2 regions of the Serratia sp. D1N4 genome follow, and region 1 is predicted to be linked to the other one. Evidence: predicted binding sites of a transcription regulator. Region 1 holds the regulator's gene; the other holds the start of a gene.
The links. The regulator Fur, encoded in region 1, represses iron uptake genes when iron is present. The targets are predictions, from matches to a motif close to ATAATAATGAGAACNACTATCAA.
Positions count from the first base shown of each region.

Region 2: a site for Fur is predicted at 4,313-4,335, ahead of fepD (Fe(3+)-siderophore ABC transporter permease). Genes of this name have one in related genera too.

Region 1 covers NZ_CM137274.1:3,801,626-3,811,553, reverse strand. The annotation lists gene glnS (glutamine--tRNA ligase) at 1-912, shown strand, start outside; gene chiP (chitoporin ChiP) at 1,493-2,881, shown strand; gene ACX1CU_RS17045 (beta-N-acetylhexosaminidase) at 3,038-5,701, shown strand; gene fur (ferric iron uptake transcriptional regulator) at 5,894-6,340, opposite strand; gene fldA (flavodoxin FldA) at 6,672-7,211, opposite strand; gene ybfE (LexA regulated protein) at 7,475-7,762, opposite strand; gene ybfF (esterase) at 8,060-8,821, opposite strand; gene ACX1CU_RS17020 (hybrid sensor histidine kinase/response regulator) at 8,933-9,928, opposite strand, start outside.
Region 2 covers NZ_CM137274.1:1,644,823-1,654,750, forward strand. The annotation lists gene ACX1CU_RS07015 (porin) at 23-1,099, opposite strand; gene ACX1CU_RS07020 (ATP-binding cassette domain-containing protein) at 1,407-2,207, opposite strand; gene fepG (iron-enterobactin ABC transporter permease) at 2,204-3,229, opposite strand; gene fepD (Fe(3+)-siderophore ABC transporter permease) at 3,231-4,292, opposite strand; gene entS (enterobactin transporter EntS) at 4,441-5,709, shown strand; gene fepB (Fe2+-enterobactin ABC transporter substrate-binding protein) at 5,696-6,658, opposite strand; gene ACX1CU_RS07045 (isochorismate synthase) at 6,854-8,059, shown strand; gene ACX1CU_RS07050 ((2,3-dihydroxybenzoyl)adenylate synthase) at 8,067-9,680, shown strand; gene ACX1CU_RS07055 (isochorismatase family protein) at 9,684-9,928, shown strand, end outside.

The DNA.
Region 1 (9,928 bases):
TGCCACCCACGCCAGTATGAGTTCTCGCGCCTTAATCTTGAGTACGCCATCATGTCAAAGCGCAAGCTGAGCCTGCTGGTGAGCGAAAAGGTAGTGGAAGGTTGGGATGACCCGCGTATGCCGACCGTTTCCGGCTTGCGCCGCCGTGGCTACACCGCCGCGTCTATCCGCGAGTTCTGCCAGCGTATCGGTGTGACCAAACAGGACAACAACGTCGAGATGATGGCGCTGGAATCCTGTATTCGTGACGATCTCAATGAGAATGCCCCACGGGCCATGGCCGTGCTGGATCCGGTAAAAGTGATCATTGAGAACATGACGGATGATGTGCAGATGGTCACCATGCCTCACCATCCGAACAAGCCTGAAATGGGCAGCCGCGAAGTACCGTTCAGCCGTGAAGTGTATATCGATCGTGCCGACTTCCGTGAAGAAGCCAACAAGCAGTACAAGCGCCTGGTGTTGGGTAAAGAAGTTCGCCTGCGTAATGCCTATGTGATTAAGGCCGAGCGTGTAGAGAAAGATGCTGCGGGTGAAATCACCACCATCTTCTGTACCTACGATCCTGAGACGTTAAGCAAGGATCCGGCAGATGGCCGCAAGGTGAAAGGCGTGATCCACTGGGTGTCTGCGGCACACGCGCTGCCAGCGGAAATCCGTCTGTATGACCGTTTGTTCAGCGTCGCCAACCCGGCTGCGGCAGAGGATTTCTTGGCTACCATCAACCCGGAATCGCTGGTGATTAAGCAGGGCTTTGTTGAGCCAAGCCTGGCGGCGGCACAGCCAGAGAAAGCCTATCAGTTTGAACGTGAAGGCTATTTCTGTGCTGACAGCCGTTACTCTTCAGCAGAGAATCTGGTGTTTAACCGTACCGTTGGCCTGCGTGATACCTGGGCTAAAATGGGCGAATAAACGCTGATTTTGTCACTGTTTTAAAGCGCAGCTCAGGCTGCGCTTTTTTATTGATTGAAATAACGTGTTTTTCATTGGTAGCGCTCCATCTTTTCACTGATAACTTGGCATTATCTTTTCTCTTTTGCTATGAAACCCCCTGATTTTGATGTTTTTCACTGCTTGTATAACTTCATCCTGTATATTCGCGATGCAAATTAATATCATTTGTAGAGCGCTCTCATTTTTTTATAAATATTTGTTCATGTTAGGATGAAACCATTCTTTTCATGATGATTTTACTGGGATATCAGTAATTATTCTGATTTTATTGAATTTTTTATTCAAAAATGAGCAATGCTCATTCGTGTAACAAAATCTCATCAATATGTGCTCCTTGTCATACTTTAACAATTCTATCTCACTTTTCATTTGATAATTCGCGTCGCGAAAAATAGTCTAGCGCTAGCAATAAAGCTGGGTGGAGTTTTCTCCTATCAGCAGAACTTTTACCCGATTGGGTTTTTATTAGCGGCCGTTCAGGGCAGTGGTGAACACTGGCGGACGCACTTTTAACGTCAAGTCAAAGAGGAATTTTCTTATGGGTATGCACGGTGCTCAGCGTAAAACGTTGGTACTCGCTATCGCGGGTGCGTTATTAGGAACTGGATTTACCATGGCGCCTGAAGCGCAAGCTGCCGGATTCATTGATGACTCTACGCTGACTGGCGGAGTTTATTACTGGCAACGCCAGCGCGATCGCAAAGACGTTGAGACCGGTGAGTTCAAAACCAACCTTTCCCACTCAACGTGGAATGCTAACCTCGATTTCACGTCTGGCTATGCGGCCGACATGTTTGGTATCGATGTGGCGGCATTTACCGCCATCGAAATGGCAGAGTCGAGTGAAAGTGGCCACCCTAACGAAATCGCCTTCTCCAGCCGTAATCGTACCTATGATGAAGATTACTCCGGCGATAAAAGCGGTATCAGCCTGTATAAGGCCGCCGGTAAGTTCAAATATGGCCCGATGTGGGCTCGTGCCGGTTATATCCAGCCAAGCGGCCAGACGTTGCTGGCTCCACACTGGAGCTTAATGCCTGGCACCTACCAAGGGGCCGAGGCCGGTGCCAACTTTGACTACGGTGACTCCGGTGCTCTGAGCTTCTCCTACATGTGGACCAACAGGTATAAAGCGCCTTGGCATCTCGAGTTGGATGATTTCCGTCAGAACGATCGCAACACTCGCGTTTCCTACCTGCATTCATTGGGCGCCAAGTACGACTTCAAAAACGATCTGGTGCTGGAAGCCGCTTTCGGTCAGGCACAGGGGTATGTGAATCAGTATTTCACCAAAGCCTCTTACAAATTTGATGTTGCAGGCAACCCACTGACCACCAGCTATCAGTTCTACGGCGCTGAAGATCGTATCAGTGACAGCCGCGACCCTAACAGCATTTATGATGGCCTGGCCTGGTTGCAGGCGCTGACCTTCGGTTATACCACCGGTCAGTTCAACTGGCGCCTGGAAGGCACCATGGTCAAGGCTGAGGGCAACCAGGGCTTCTTCCTGCAGCGTATGACCCCGACTTATGCCTCTTCCAACGGCCGTCTCGATATCTGGTGGGATAACCGTTCCGATTTCAACGCCAACGGTGAAAAAGCAGTTTACGGCGGCGTGATGTATGACCTGAGCAAGTGGGATATTCCTGGCATGTCGGTCGGTGCCTCTTACGTTTATGCCTGGGACGCGAAGCCAAGCACTAACCCGATTTACGATCAGAGCCAGCGCCTGAGAGAGAGCGCTTATAGCCTGGATGCGGCCTATACCCTGCAGGATGGTCGTGCCAAAGGCACGTCGTTCAAACTGCACTTCACGCAATACGGCAACCACTCAGACCTGCCTAGCTGGAGCGGTGGTTACGGCAATATTTTCCAGGATGAGAGAGACGTTAAGTTCATCGTTATTGCCCCATTCACTATCTTCTAATGCTTTCCCCGGTGGCCATGCTGCCGGGGAAATAACGCTTTAAAAGCGAATCTGCTACCGCCTGCTGCTAAAGCAAAGATGCTTTTAGACGGCACGCCGCAAAAAATCTGGCAAGAGATTCGCGATAACAACAACTGATTACCTAAGAGGTTGAAGATGAACAAGTTCAAGATGAGTGCTCTCGCAGCCCTGACGGCCACCGTCGGGCTATTTGGCAGCGTGGGTTCAGCCATGGCTAACCAGCAGGTTGTTGATCAACTCAGCCAGCTGAAAGTGAATCTGAAGATGCTGGACAACCGTGCTGCTGATAATGGCGTTGACTGCGCCAAGCTGGGTGCCGATTGGGCATCTTGCAATAAGGTGTTGATCACGCTGGCCAACGATGGTCAGGAAATCAAAGATAAAGACTGGGCAATTTATTTCCACAGCCCGCGTCAGACGCTGAAAGTGGATAACGAACAGTTCAAGATTACCCATATCACTGGCGATCTGTACAAGCTGGAACCTACCGACAAATTCACCAGCTTCCCGGCCAAGCAGGCCGTTGAAATTCCGATTATTGCCGAATACTGGCAGGTGTTCCACAGTGATTTCTTACCGCGCTGGTATGCCACTTCAGGCGATGCCAAGCCTAAGATCCTGACGAATACCGATACCGAAGATGTGAACCAGTTTGTTACCCCGTTCACCGGTGATCAGTGGAAGCGCACCAAGGACGACCATAACATTCTGATGGTGCCAGAAAGCCGTTTCACCAAGAATCAGGATCTGAAAGTGCTGCCAGCGGCAGCATTGCGCGGCCAGATCATCCCTACGCCGATGGAAGTTAACATTCATAAGCATGATGTTGACCTGAGCAAAGGCGTTACCTTGGATCTGAGCGCTTTGGCCAAGCCAGCGGCAGATGCGGCAGCCAAGCGCTTTGAACTGCTGGGCGTTGCAAACCAGGCTGGTGGTTATCCGATCAAAACCGATATTCAGCCGGGCGCATTTAAAGGCGATCTGGCAGTTTCCGGCGCTTACCAACTGAAGATTGGCGAGAAAGGAGCCGTGATCACCGGCTTCGATCAGGCCGGGGTGTTCTATGGTCTGCAATCCATTCTGTCGCTGATCCCAACCGACGGCAGCAAGAAGATCGCCACACTGGATGCCAAAGATGCACCGCGTTTCCAATACCGTGGCATCTTCCTGGACGTTGCGCGTAACTTCCACCATAAAGATGCGGTGCTGCGTCTGTTGGATCAGATGGCTGCCTATAAGCTGAATAAATTCCATTTCCACCTGACGGATGATGAAGGCTGGCGTATTGAGATCCCAGGCTTGCCGGAACTGACCGAGGTGGGTGGGCAGCGTTGCCATGACCTGAGTGAAACCACCTGCCTGCTGCCGCAATACGGTTCAGGCCCAGAACCGCACGGTGGTTTCTTCTCCCGTCAGGACTACATCGATATCGTTAAATATGCTCAGGCGCGCCAGATTGAAGTGATCCCTGAGATCGACATGCCTGCACATGCCCGCGCTGCGATTGTTTCTATGGAAGCGCGCTACAAGAAACTGCTGGCCGAAGGCAAAGAGAAAGAGGCGAATGAGTTCCGCCTGGTGGATCCGACCGATACCTCTAATACCACTTCAGTGCAGTATTTTAACCGTCAGAGCTACCTGAACCCGTGCCTGGATTCATCCAAAAACTTTGTTGATAAAGTGATTGGTGAAGTCGCCCAGATGCACAAAGAAGCCGGTCAGCCACTGCAAACCTGGCACTTTGGTGGGGATGAAGCGAAGAACATCCGCTTGGGTGCTGGTTATACCGATGTGAAGAAGCCGGAAGCGGGCAAGGGCATTCTTGATCTGAGCAAAGAAGATAAACCTTGGGCCAAGTCTGAGGTTTGTCAGGCGATCATCAAAGACGGCAAAGTGGAAGATATGGAACACTTGCCGAGCTACTTCGGGCTGGAAGTTAGCCAACTGGTGAAAGCGCACGGCATTGACAGAATGCAGGCGTGGCAGGATGGTTTGAAAGATGCCAAAGACGCGAAAGCTTTCGCGACTAAGAATGTCGCGGTGAACTTCTGGGATACCCTGTACTGGGGCGGTTTCGACTCGGCTAACGACTGGGCGAACAAGGGTTATGACGTTGTACTTTCCAATCCAGATTACGTTTACATGGACTTCCCATATGAAGTGACCCCGGAAGAGCATGGTTACTACTGGGGCACCCGCTTCAGCGATGAGCAGAAGATCTTCAGCTTCGCGCCAGACAACCTGCCGCAAAACGCCGAAACTTCGGTTGACCGTGATGGTAACCACTTCACTGCCAAGAGCGACAAACCATGGCCGGGTGCTTATGGTCTTTCAGCCCAGCTGTGGAGTGAGGTTGTGCGTACCGATCAGCAAATGGAATATATGATTTACCCACGAGCGCTGTCTGTTGCGGAACGTGCTTGGCACCGTGCGAGTTGGGAACAGGACTATAAAGCTGGCCGTGAATACAAAGGTGGCGAAACCCATCAGGTCGATACCAAGGCGCTGGAAAAAGACTGGCTGCACTTTGCCAACCTGATCGGGCAACGTGAGTTGGCCAAGCTGGATAAAGGTGGCGTGAGCTACCGCTTGCCAGTTCCGGGGGCTCGCGTTGTCGATGGCAAACTGGAGGCTAATATCGCCTTGCCAGGTCTGGGGATTGAATATTCTACCGATGGTGGCAAACAGTGGCAGCGCTATGACGATCGGGCTCGCCCGGCCGTTGCGGGTGATGTTCAAATCCGTGCAGTCAGCCCGGATGGTAAACGCTTCAGCCGTGCCGAGCCGGTAAAAGCCTAAGCCAAAACTCAGCCCATCTGCGTGTCGGCGGATGGGCTGCAGGTGAAGTCCCGTGTCAGAGAGAAGTGCTACAAGAGAGTGTAATATTTGGCGTTATCATTGTCCCCGGCCTGTCCGGGGATTTTTTATCTGCAAGTTACAGGCACAAAAAAACCGCCATCAAGGCGGTTTCTCATTTCTGGCAGGCCAGAGTTATCGCTTATCGTGCAGCGTATCGTTTTCGCGGCAATCACCAACCTCACAATGGCCGTACAAGTACAGGCTGTGATTGGTGAGCTTGATACCGTGCTGTTTGGCGATATCGCGCTGACGTACTTCGATAGGCTCGTCGCTGAACTCGATCACTTTGCCACAGTCCAGGCAAATCAGGTGGTCGTGATGATGTTGCTGGGTCAGTTCGAACACGGATTTACCGCCTTCAAAATTGTGACGAGTCACAATGCCTGCGTCATCAAACTGGTTCAGCACGCGGTAAACCGTTGCCAAGCCAATTTCTTCACCCATATCTATCAGTTTTTTGTACAGATCTTCCGCACTGACGTGATGGCATGCCGGATCCTGCAAGACTTCCAGGATTTTGAGTCGCGGAAGCGTGACTTTTAAGCCGGCCTTCTTCAATGCGTTATTGTTGTCAGTCATGCGGATTCAGTCCTGTTACTATGCTAATCAAGTTGAGGCGTTTTAGCCTATGGCATCGGTCGGCACAAAGAGTTAATTGCGTCTCATTATAGAACCGCTTGCCCTAAATAGAAACCGTCGGTCGTTAACAAAGGTATATCTGCGCTGTTGCATAGGGTACATGCAACGTCTTGATGATGGATGGGATAAACCGATGCCGCAGTTTACCCTGATGGTGCGGGAAGTTACAGACTTGTTGCTTCTATTACTCTAATCCGCGATACCGATAGCAGCCCTGTAGCCAATACTATGCGCTTTGCAGGGCTTTTGTACAATATCTGGAAAGGGGTACTTAGCCGACGATGTCAGCCAGGCTCAGCTCTTCGCTGATTTGTTTGACCCAGGCATCTACGCGTTCGTTGGTCAACTCAGGCTGACGATCTTCGTCAATGGCCAAGCCGACAAAGTGATGGTCGTCTGCCAAGCCTTTAGAGGCTTCGAAGTGGTAACCTTTGGTTGGCCAGTGGCCGACGATCGCAGCACCGCGTGGTTCAATGATGTCACGGATGGTACCCATCGCATCGCAGAAATATTCTGCATAGTCTTCTTGGTCACCACAACCAAACAGCGCCACCAGCTTGCCGTTGAAGTCAATATCTTCCAGCGTTGGGAAGAAGTCATCCCAGTCACACTGGGCTTCACCGTAATACCAGGTTGGGATGCCGAGCAGCAGGATGTCGAAAGCTTCCAGATCTTCTTTACTGCTCTTGGCAATGTCGTGAATTTCAGCCACGTCTTTGCCATATTTTTGCTGAAGATTTTTCTGGATCATCTTGGCAATGTTTTCGGTATTGCCAGTGTCGCTGCCAAAGAAAATGCCTACATGAGCCATATTGCAGATAACCTTTTTAATTCAGTGGATATACCTTCGGAGTTCGCGGGTTGCTTACCTGCAACGTCGAGCCTTTTGGGTATCGTCTTACGTAAGATCAAGGCAAGAGTTCAGCGTGGATACTCTCTCTTACCGGTAAATATCTATCATGCCAGAAATGTGCTCTGGGGTTTTATCGCATTTATGCGATGCCGGGGAATCACTACAAGCGGTGTTGATCCGGCGTCATCCTTAACGCCAAGCCGCGCGTGCGGCTGAAGAGATCATGACTCTGGCTGCTCTTCCGCCAGTTTTGCCAGCAGCATTTGCTCAATCAATTCGCTGCGGCTGATGTTGCGCTGGTCCGCCAGTTTGTTCAGAGCATCCACGGCGTCTGCGTTGATTTTCAGCTCCACACGCCGTAATCCACGCACTTTGTCACGCCGTAGCTGATTCCGCTTATTGATTCTAAGCTGTTCATCACGGGAGAGCGGGTTGGTTTTCGGGCGCCCTGGACGGCGTTCATCTGCGAACAGATCCAGCGTCGTGCGATCCGTTTGTTCTTTTGCCATTGTTGCGGACTACTGCAAGGGAGTTTGCATCAGAAAGCGTTTTCACACTTCCAGACGGTTCAGTTAACACCATTCGGGCCAATAAACCCTAAGCCAAAATTTACCCCCAGCCAGGCGATGATTTGCACGTTGGACAGGGCGGCAAAATTATATCCCGCAGGATCCAAGCTATAGCAGCTTGAAAGACGTCGGAAATAGCGCGCCATATTACCCCAGCAGATAGAGCAACGACAATGCTTAACTTAGCCAAAAACGCGCTAACTCGTTCTCTCTAGCGCGTTTTTTCACCACTTTGTTTCAGGCTTCATCTAGAAAGCGGTGGATGGCCCTTAGCACTGCGTCCGGTTTCTCCGCATGAACCCAATGGCCGGTGCCTGCGACGACGTAAGCTCGAGCCTGCGGGAATTGGCGGGCAATATCTTCGCGGTATTCATCCTGCACATAAGGCGAAAGCCCACCGCGGATAAATAGCGTTGGATGTGGCCAAGAGGGGACATTCTGCCAGCCGATAATGCTGTCGTATTGTGCGATCAATACCGGCAGGTTGAAGCGCCAGGTTCCGGCATGAAAAGACTTCAGCAGGAACTGGATCACGCCTTCTTCATCCAGATATTCGCGCATCAGCTGTGCTGCCGGTTGCCGTTGGCTAATACCGGCATCGGTGACCGCTTGCAGAGCAGCAAAAATCTTGTCGTGGCGGCGGGTGTCATAAGCCACCGGGGCGATATCGATCACGATCAGCCGTTCAATTCGCTCGGGGGCTATTGCGGTCAGCGCCATGGCGGCTTTACCGCCCATTGAATGGCCGATGACGATAACCTTATCCAACTGCAAGTCATCCAACAGCGTCAGCAGGTCTTGCGCCATCGCCGGGTAGGTCATCTCTTCGGCGCGCGGCGAAAGCCCATGATTGCGCAGATCGACCTTGATCACCGTATGCCGCTGATTCAGATCGCGTGCCAGTATGCCAAGGTTATCCAGGTTGCCGAACATTCCGTGGATCAGCACCACCGGTAGTGTCGGTGCCTCGGCCGCCAAGAGTTGATAATGTAATTTCATGGTGAGTTCGCGATTTAAAGACATTGGGTCAGGGTATCATGCACAGGTAGATATTTATAAGTCGGATAAATGCCATCAATACCTTTCAGGCCGTACATTCTTGATGCCAAGCTACTCAGAAGAAAGCCACTGTGAAAGCAGAGCATGAAGCTGCGAGGGCTCTAGTGGTTTAGATAACACCAGGTAACCCTCTCTTTCCGCTTGTTGTAAGATCTCCGAGTTAAATTCACCGCTGACCATCGCGCCACTGGCCTGTGGTAAACGTTGGAGTAACTCCTGCAAAATATCGAACCCACTCTCACCTGAACGCAGGCGCTGATCGCACAAAATTGCCTGCGGAGAGAAGCCACTTTCAAGCGCGGCAAAAGCTTCGTTGGCAGAAGCAACGCAGCGCACCGTCACTCCCCAGGCCTGCATCAGGCTCTCCCAGGCGGAGGTAACCAATGGATCGTCGTCAACCACCAGACAGGTTCCGGAAAGCGACCTGTGTGGTGCGGATAAGGATTTCTGCTGTACTGCCAATGGTGCCATGGCTGCCATTGTGTCGCTGGCTGGCAGACGCATCCAAAAACGTGAACCTTTCCCTTCTACCGAACTCATTCCGCACTGCACTTTCATCAGTTTCGCGCATCTTGCTACCACCGCCAGACCGAGCCCATGCCCGGCACTGTCTATACGCCAGGCAAGCTCCGGGCGATAGAAGGGAGAGAAAATCTGGTTTTTTTCAGCATCAGCAACGCCAATCCCGGTATCCCATACTTCTATTAACCACTCTTTGCCACGCGGGCGAACAGAGATCAGCACCCCACCTTGTGGAGTATACCGAAGTGCATTGTGTGCCAGATTGATTAACGACTGCTTGAGCAACGAGAGATCGCCTAATGCCACGCAGCGTTGCCGAGGGAATCTCGAGCGTAGCATTAAGCCCCTGTTATTCGCCTCTTCACGAAACAGAGTGATGATAGAGTCGATTAATGGCACTAACTCCACTTCTGTCGCTGGGACATTGACGGCATTATTTTCTATGATGGTCAGGTCCAACAGTGAGTTGAACATTAAATGTAACGAGCGCACACTCTCTTGCAGATCATAGAGTTGCGGGTTCAA
Region 2 (9,928 bases), 2.2 Mb from region 1:
TTGAAATATGACGGTGATAACGTCAGAATTCGTAACGCAGACCCAGGTGATAGAAACTATCTTCGGCTGAACTGCCACCAAATGAAACCTTACGGCCTGTGTCCACGTTTGTTCCATTCTGTCCATTACGCAGAATATAGGCGCTGTAAATTGAACTGCGCGGAGTGAGTTTATATTGCACTTCAAACGTGGTATCACGCAGAGTTAATTCGTCACCGCCAGTATTATTCAGATAGCGATAGCCAGTACGTAATACCCAATCATTAGTCACGTTATAAACGGCGGTGAATTCCCAATCTTTATCCTTACTGTCTGCTCTGCCGTTGCTGTAACTTACGGTATCTGAAGAGTACAGCAGGCCTAACATGACTGGGCCCAGATAATAGCGGGTGCCAATACCACCGTAGGTGAAGGTATCTGCCCCATTGGTACGATTACCCAAATTTTGTGCTGCACGGGTTTTCTGGAAGGCGATAACCGGCACGAGTTTACCCGCTGTTCCCATATCGAACGTATAACGTGTGGCGGCATTGTAGCCATAGTCCAGATCTGATGTGCCGTTACCAATAATGTACGCGGTAGCAACGTCAAGGTTACCGATATTATTCTGATACTGAACGGTGCCATCTTGGCGGAACACCTGCACTGCGGTTGGATCAATAAAGCGAGCCTGGCGGCCTGTAGCGACATCTGAACTGGCGAAAACGTCACCGATGTCGGTAAACATAATCAGGCCGGAAGAGACTCGACCACCGGTAATTTTGCCGTACTGCGCCAAATCCAAACCGGCCCAGACGTAGCGAGCTGTCAGGCTATCGTTATTACCCTCGACATTATTGGCATATTCGGCGGCGTTCACCTGATATTGTGCCAAGCCAATAATTGCAACCTGATCATTGACAACCTGACGACCAATAAACCCCAAACGCCCGTCAAAGTCACCTTGCGTGCTTCCGGTTTTTTTGTCTGAGACATTGAATCCAAAGCGACCATAAAGCTCAACGTTCGAGCCATTGTCTTCCTTATAGATCACTGCAGCGTGAGCAGTCCCACTAGCAATAATGGATGCCAGTACTGTTTTTAATATGATTTTTCTCATGTTCAACCCGTTGGTGTTTTAAAAGTGATGTAACGCTGTTCTTTAGCGATCGGAATAATGTATTCTAATATTAAAATGTAAAAGGAATATTTTATTCTTTTTTGGATATTGAGATCTGCGTCAAGAAATTTTAAAAATGGGCGGGTGATGCGAGGGCAAGCGGCAGCGACGCAGTAAGCAACGGTCTGGCTTACTATCGCGCCGATCGCCGAGTTGAGGGTAAGATTCGGTTCCTAATCAGGAAGTGTTTTATTTTCATAACGCTAGCCAAAAACACGAACGGCTTTGACACTGTGGAGCCGGTGAGCTATTTCCCCAACGGCACCACCAGCGGCGTATGCGATACCGGATCGTCGATGATCATACACTTCAGCCCATACACCTGTTCGATCAACTCGGGCGTCACGATATCTTTCGGCGCGCCTTCGGCCACCACTTTACCGTCGCGCATGGCGATCAGATGAGTGGCATAGCGGCAAGCGTGGTTCAGATCGTGCAGTACCACCACTAGGGTATAACCGTTTACCCGATTCAACTGGCGTAGCAGCTCCAGCAGATCAATCTGATGAGTGATGTCCAGCCAGGTGGTGGGTTCATCCAGCAGCAGCAGCGGGGTTTGCTGTGCCAAGACCATCGCAATCCACACCCGCTGGCGCTGCCCGCCGGATAAGGTATCCACCGGTTGATCCGCTAACTGCGCTACGCCGGTAGAATGCATGGCCTGCTCAACTGCCTGCTGATCCTCTTCCCGCCAGCGGCTGAACAGGCGCTGATGCGGGTAGCGGCCACGCGCCACCAGATCGAACACCGTAATATCGCCGGGGGCGATCGAACTTTGCGGCAGCAACCCAAGCTGGCGGGCGACGTCTTTGGTGGCGTAATCGCGGATCTGCTGGCCGTTGAGCCATACCGAACCTGCCTGCGGCTGCATCAGGCGGCTGAGCGTTTTTAACAGCGTAGATTTACCACAGGCGTTCGGGCCGATAATCACCGTCAGTTCGCCGTGCGGAATGGAGACTGACAGATCGCGTGCGACGATCTTTTTGTCGTAGCTCAGCGTCAGGTTTTCGGCGCGCAGCGGCGCAGTTAACAGGTTTTCAGCATTCATTTTTTTCGCGACTCGCGGATTAATAACCAGATCAGATAAATGCCCCCCAGGCTGACGGTCAAAACACCAACCGGTAACTGGTAGGGCATAAACAGGCGTTGGGCGACGACATCAGCCGCCAGCAGCAGCAACGCGCCAGTTAAGGCCGTCAGCAGCAGCACGTTCTGGTTGGCGCACAGGCGGCGTGCGATCTGCGGTGCCACCAGGGCAATGAATGAGATCGGGCCAGCCACGGCGGTGGCTGCGGCAGTGAGCAGCACCCCGGCCAGGAACAGCAGCAGGCGCGAACGCTCAACCGCCACCCCCAGCGCGCAGGCGGTATCATCGCCCATTTCCAGCAGCCGCATGCGCCGGGCCAGGGCGGCCAGCAGTATCACCGCCAGCAGGATCACCAGCACGGCAGGCAGGCTTTTTGCCCAAGAGATGCCGTTGAGCGAACCCGCGCTCCACAAACCGGCGGTCATCGCCGATTCCAGCGACGCGCTGACGATCATCCAGGTGTTTAGGGCAAACAGCAGAGCGCGTACCGCAATACCGACAATAATCAGGCGGAAAGCCTCCACGCCGTTGCGCCAGGCCAACAGGTAAATCAGCCCGGCGGTGATCAAGCCCCCGGCCAGAGCACCAAAGGTGATACCAAGAATGCTGCCGTTAAACAGCACGATCACCACCAGTACGCCGCTGTAGGCGCCGGTATTGAAGCCGATCACGTCCGGGCTGCCGAGCGGGTTGCGCAGCAACGACTGAAAGATGGCACCGCTGAGGCCCAGCGCTGCTCCCAGCAGCAGCGCCAGAGCGACGCGCGGCAAGCGCCATTGGGTGACGATAACGGCCAAATTAGCCGGGCCTTCGCCGCGCAGTGCATCGATCACTTGCATGGCACTGAGCTTGAGCGTGCCGGAACCGAGGGCAAAAACCGCTAACGCCAGGCAGGCGAACAGCAAGAGCAAGGCCGTTGCCAGCGGGCGCGCCAGCCGCAGTGGTTTTTTGGCGAGGGTTCGGTGAGAAACCATTAGGCTCATCTTATCCTCCTCGCCGGAACATGCGGCGCTGGCGTACCAGCATAATCAGCACCGGCGCGCCAATCAGCGACAGCACGATAGAAACCTGCAACTCGCCCGGTACCAGAAAGCGGCCAATCAGATCGGCTGTCAGCAGCAGAATCGGCGTTAACACCAGAGTCCAGGGCAGCATCCAGCTCAGTTCCGACCCTGCAAACCGCCGGGCAATATGCGGCATCATTAACCCGACAAAGGCGATCGGGCCAACGGCGGCGGTTGCACTACCGCACAGCAAGGTAATCGCCAGCAGGCCGAGTAACTGGGTGCGCACAATGCCGGTGCCAAGTGCAGCAGCCAGTTCGCTGCCCATGCTTAGGCTATTCAGCGCCTTGGTCAGCCACAGGGTAATTAACGTCCCCAATAGGATCGGCAGGGCGACGGTGCGCACCACCGCCATGCTTTGAATATCAAGCGAACCGGCCTGCCAGAAACGCAGTTGATCGAACACCAGCGGATTAAGCAGGGCAATGCCGGAAGACAACCCTTCCAACACTGCCGCCAGCGCTACCCCAGCCAGCGTCAGGCGAATTGGGCTGAGGCGGCTGCCGCCCAGCGCACCGACCAGCGCCACCAATAATGAGGCAAAAAAGGCACCCGCAAAGGCGAACCACAGATAGTGGCTGATATCGGTCGCACCGAAGAAGGTGATCCCTAGTACCACGGCGAAACCGGCCCCGGAGTTAACCCCCAGAATGCCGGGATCGGCCAGCGGGTTGCGTGTAAGGGTTTGCATCAGCGCTCCGGCCAGCCCAAGGGCAATACCGGCCAGCACGCCGATCAGCGTTCGCGGTAGCCGGGCTTCGGCCACAATGATGCAGTCTGCTCCGGCACATTGCCCGTTCAGCGCTTTAAGCACGTCGGCAAAAGGGATGGATTTAGCTCCCAGAGACAGGCTGAGCATCATCATTAACAGCAAAACAGCAATGGCACACAGTAGCCCAAGCAGGCGCGGCCAGAATGAGCGCGATAAGCCCAGGAATGGGGTGGATAAAGGAGGAGAGCAATTAGGTGTAAGCCGGAACATGACAGCCCATTATCAATTGAATATAAATGATACTTATTATCATTATTGATTGTATTCATCTATGGTAGCATAGCAGCCTGAGCAGCACTAGCGCTGTTCCTGGTGAGTTTTAAGCTGCATAACGGAGTTCGGTTGTGGTGATAACAAGATGAATAAACCCTCTATTTTGCTCGATTTTGGCCTGCTGAAAACCAATGCGGCCTTTCGTGCGGTATTTTGCGCCCGTTTTATTTCGATTCTGGCGCTGGGCCTGATGGCGATTGCTATCCCGGTACAAATCCAGGCGTTGACCGGTTCCACCTTGTTGGTCGGGCTTTCCGTGACGCTGGCGGGCAGCGGAATGTTTGCCGGTTTGCTGATGGGCGGGGTGCTGGCCGATCGCTATGAGCGCCGCCGCCTGATCCTGTTTGCTCGTTCCACCTGCGGTGTCGGTTTTGTCGGGTTGTGCCTGAATGCGGCGTTGCCTGCGCCTTCGCTGACCGCGATCTATCTGCTGGCGGTGTGGGACGGTTTCTTTGGTGCCGTTGGCGTCACCGCCTTACTGGCCGCCACGCCGGCGCTGGTGGGGCGTGAGAATATTGTGCAGGCCGGGGCCATCAGCATGCTGACCGTGCGTTTTGGCTCGATCCTCTCACCGGCCATTGGCGGCGCAGTGATCGCCAGCGCCGGTGTGGCATGGAACTACGGCCTGGCGGCGTTGGGCACAATGCTGACGCTGATCCCTTTATTGCGCTTACCGCAGTTGCAACCACCGCCGCAGCCGCGTGAGCATCCGCTGCGTGCTTTGGTCGGCGGCTTTAGCTTTCTGTTGCAAAATAAAGTGATTGGCATGGTAGCGCTGATCGGCGCGCTGATGACCATGGCCAGCGCAGTGCGGGTACTGTATCCGGCGATCTCCGGCATGTGGAATGTGAGCATCACGCACCTGGGCTTTATGTATGCCGCCGTGCCATTGGGGGCGGCGATTGGCGCTTTCACCAGCGGGCGAGTGGCGCAGGTTGCCCGGCCGGGTTGGGTGATGCTGCTGACGGCGATTGCCGCATTTGCTGCCATCGGGCTGTTTGGCCTGATGCCGTGGTATGGCATGGCGCTGCTGTGCCTGGTGGCCTTTGGTTACCTCAGCGCGCTGAACTCGCTGTTGCAGTATGGGCTGATTCAGAACCTGACGCCGGATGCGTTTCTTGGCCGCATCAACGGGTTGTGGACCGCACAGAACGTGGTCGGCGATGCGCTCGGTGCCTTGCTGCTGGGGGCGATGGGGGCATTTATGCTGCCAGCCATGACCTCAACCAGCTTTGGTTTTGGTGCCGTGCTGCTGGCGGTAGTGCTGGCGTTCGCCATGCGTGGTTTACGCCAGGTAGGCAGTGGCGGGCAGAGCCATGTGCTACAACCCGCCGCTGAAGCTACTGAGAAATAAATAGCTGCTCAAGACGCGTCAGCAGGTTGCTGGCGCTGTAATAATCCAGGCGGAAAGTGTCGTTGCCCAGCGCATAAACCCGTTGGTTTTCTACCGCAGGCAGATGCGCCAGAAAGTTGTTGTTCATCAACCGCTGCACGTCAGTTTCGTCATTGGCAAACAATAGCAGGGTCTGGCCATTCAGGCCCTGAGCCAGATTTTCCCCGCCTAATTGAATAATGTCTTTGCGCGCCCCCTGACTGGTACTGGCGTTGAGCTTTGGCGGCAACGTCGCCAGGGTAAAGCCTAACTGTTGCAGCAGTTGCCCTTGGGAGGAATCGGCGGTCCACAAGTTGGCATTTTTGCCGTCGCTGCGTAATACCAGCGCCGACGTGGGCTGCGGGGGCAGCGTCATCCGCTGTTTTAGCGCCTTTTCTCGTGCCGCATACTCACCGACGACTTTCTCCGCCTGCGCTTCGTGCCCGGTAGCCTGGCCGAGAATGAGCGCCAGTTCCTGCCAGCTTTTGTCGTCGTAATTCACCACCAGTACCGGGGCGATAGCCGATAACTGTTCGTACAGACGCAGCGCGGAATCGGCGCCGGTGGCAGACATCACAATCATGTCGGGGGCCTCACCGGCTATCGCTTCGGCATTGGGTTCGCCGATGTATAAGCGCTTCACACCGCGCTGGGCGGCGATCTCACCCCATTGATGGAAAAACCCCTGCTTATCTGACAGCCGGTTGTTTGGGCTGGTGGCTCCGCTGGCGATCACCGGGGCGTCGATGGCCAACAGGGTGCCGGTGACGGTGACGCTGGTGGAAACAATCCGCGTTGGGGGCTGCTTGAGGGTGATCACTCCGTGTGGGGTGGTGATACTGCGTGGCCATTCGGCAGTCGCTGCCGCCTGAGCTACGCCCAGCGCCAGCATGGCAAACAGCGCTAGCCCGAGCCGTAAGATAGTTATCATTTTCGGTAATCTCCTGTTGAATGCTAATAATTATCAATTCAATGAATAGATTTTGGAAATTAATGTTTAAAACTGATGCAAATAAGTGTTTGCATTTATTGACATGACAAATGCTGAAAGGTACTTTATCGCAATCAAATACAAATGATAATCATTATTATGTTGATTGTTATTAACGATGCAAAAGGAGTACCGATGGTGTTAGCAGTTAAGGGTACCGAACAAGAGGATCTGCAGAGCAGGAGTTGTGCGCTACAGTCAGTCACGGTTTCCCCAACCTCAGGTTTCTTTTTTACTTCTCCTTATCGTAGCCTGAGCACGCAAGGGTGCTTTGCCAAAATTACGCAGCCTGCTGCCGATGGCGATAATCTGCAAGGCACCTTTCAGCGTGGGGTACAGCAGGCGTTTGCCCAAGCCCGGCAGGCAGGAATACCAAACCCGGTGCTGTGCGGCGCTATTCCTTTCGATACCCGTCAACCGTCGGCGTTATTTATCCCCCGGCAAACCCAATGGTTTGAACGTGAAGCCTTTATGGCAGACGTGAAACCCACTGTAGCCGCATTGCCCACCATCACCCGCCAGACCGAGTTGCCGGAACAGGCGCAGTTTATGCAGATGGTGGCCGATGCGGTGCAGGTGACCGGCGGTGAACAACTGGAGAAAGTGGTGCTTTCTCGCCTGCTGGAGATTGAAACCAGCCAACGGATAGACCCGCAGGCGCTGATGATGCGCATCATTGCCCAGAATCCGCAGGGTTTTCATTTCCATGTCCCGCTCGAAGAGGGGGCGTTGGTGGGTGCCAGCCCAGAACTGCTGCTGCGAAAATACGGAAATCAGTTCTATTCCAATCCGCTGGCTGGGTCGGCACGGCGTGAAAGCGATCCTCAGCGCGATCGTCAAGTTAGTGAGCAATTGCTGACATCTGCTAAAGATCGCTATGAACACCAGATTGTTACCGCAGATATGCGTCAGGTCTTGCGTGGCCGCAGCCGGCATCTGCATATTCCCGCTGCCCCGGAGCTGCTGAGCACCACGACGCTGTGGCATCTTTCAACGCCGATCGACGGCGAAGTGGCCGAGCGGGCTGAGAACGCGCTGTCGCTGGCCTGCCTGTTGCACCCGACGCCTGCACTTTGCGGCACGCCAACGCTGGCTGCGCGCGAGCTGATCGCACAACTGGAGCCTTTTGAGCGTGGGCTATTTGGCGGCATCGTTGGCTGGTGCGACGCTGAAGGCAACGGTGAGTGGGTGGTTACTATCCGCTGCGGTACGGTCAACGCCAATCAGGTGCGCCTGTTTGCTGGCGCGGGTATTGTGCCGGACTCATCTCCACAGGCTGAATGGCATGAAACCGGCACCAAACTCAGCACCATGCTGCGTGCCTTTGGCCTTCAAGGATAAACATCTTATGAGTATTGCTTTTACCCCCTGGCCCGAGGATTTCGCGCGCCGTTACCGTGAGCGTGGCTATTGGATCGATAAGCCGCTGACCGAGATCTTGGCCCGGCAGGCAGACAATGACGCCATTGCTCTGATTGACCCGCAACGCAGCCTGAGTTATCGCGATCTGGAGCAGCTTTCCGATCGCCTGGCCGCTGCACTGTTGCGCCGGGGATTACAAGCGGGCGATACCGCGCTGGTGCAACTCGGCAACGTGGTGGAATTTTACGTGGTGTTCTTTGCCCTGCTGAAAATCGGTGTGGTGCCGGTGAATGCGTTGTTCAGCCATCAGCGCAGCGAACTGAACGCCTATGCCAGCCAGATCAAGCCTGCGCTGTTAATCGCCGATCGGGAACATAACCTGTTCGTGCAGGACGATTTTCTGACGGCGTTCAGAGAACAATATCCCTCGCTGCGGGTAGTGGGGTTACGCAATCAGGCTGCTGGAGATCATGCTTTGGCCACTTGGCTGGAGGAGGATTGCAGTTCCTTTATACCCACCCCGACGGCCGCCGATCGGGTGGCGTTTTTCCAGCTTTCCGGTGGCAGCACCGGCACGCCGAAGCTGATCCCACGGACCCATAACGACTACTACTACAGCATTCGCCGCAGCGTAGAGATCTGCCGTTTTGATAGCGCCACTCGTTATCTGTGTGCGCTACCGGTAGCGCACAATTACCCGATGAGTTCGCCTGGGGTTTTAGGCGTGTTCTATGCTGCCGGGCAGGTGGTGTTTGCCGCCGATCCGGCAGCAGCGCAGTGCTTCAAGCTAATCGAACAGCATCAGATTACCGTCACCGCGCTGGTGCCGCCCGCCGTCACTCTGTGGCTACAGGCGATCGACGAGTGGGGCAGCAATCATCAATTGGCTAGCCTGCAACTGTTGCAGGTGGGCGGTGCCAAACTGGGAGAAACCCTGGCGGCACGTATTCGCACCGAGATCGGCTGCCAACTGCAACAGGTGTTTGGCATGGCCGAAGGGCTGGTGAACTACACCCTGCTTGATGATGACGACCAACACATTTTCGCCACCCAAGGCACGCCAATGTGCCCGGACGATGAACTGTGGGTGGCGGATGAACAAGGTAATCCGTTACCAGTTGGAGAAACCGGTCGCCTGATGACGCGCGGCCCCTATACCTTCCGTGGTTATTACCAGAGCCCAGAGCATAACGCCGAAGCCTTTGACGATAATGGTTTTTACTGTTCGGGCGACTTGATCAGCCTGACTGCGGACGGTTACGTGCAGGTTCAGGGGCGGCAGAAAGACCAGATTAACCGCGGTGGTGAAAAGATTGCCGCCGAAGAGATTGAAAACCTGCTGCTGCGCCATGAGGAAGTGATCAATGCCGCGCTGGTTTCGATGCCAGATACGCTGATGGGAGAGAAAAGCTGCGCCTTTATTGTGGCGCACCACGCCGTGAAACCGGTGGTTCTGCGCCGTCATTTGCGCGAGCAGGGCGTTGCAGAGTTCAAATTACCCGATCGCTTTATTCAGGTGGAATCGCTGCCGTTAACTCCGGTCGGCAAGGTGGATAAAAAACATCTGCGTCAACATTTGACTCAGGCTCAGGGAGAATAAGCTATGGCTATTCCTAAACTTAACGACTATACGCTGCCAACGCAGAGTGAATTGCCAACCAACAAGGTGAACTGGGCCTTTGAACCGCAGCGCGCCGCATTGTTGATTCACGATATGCAGCAGTATTTCCTCAATTTTTGGGGAGAAGACAGCCCGCTGATCAAGCAGGTGGTAGAGAACATCGCCAAGCTGCGCCGCTACTGCAAAGAGCAGGGCATACCGGTGTTCTATACCGCGCAGCCTAATCA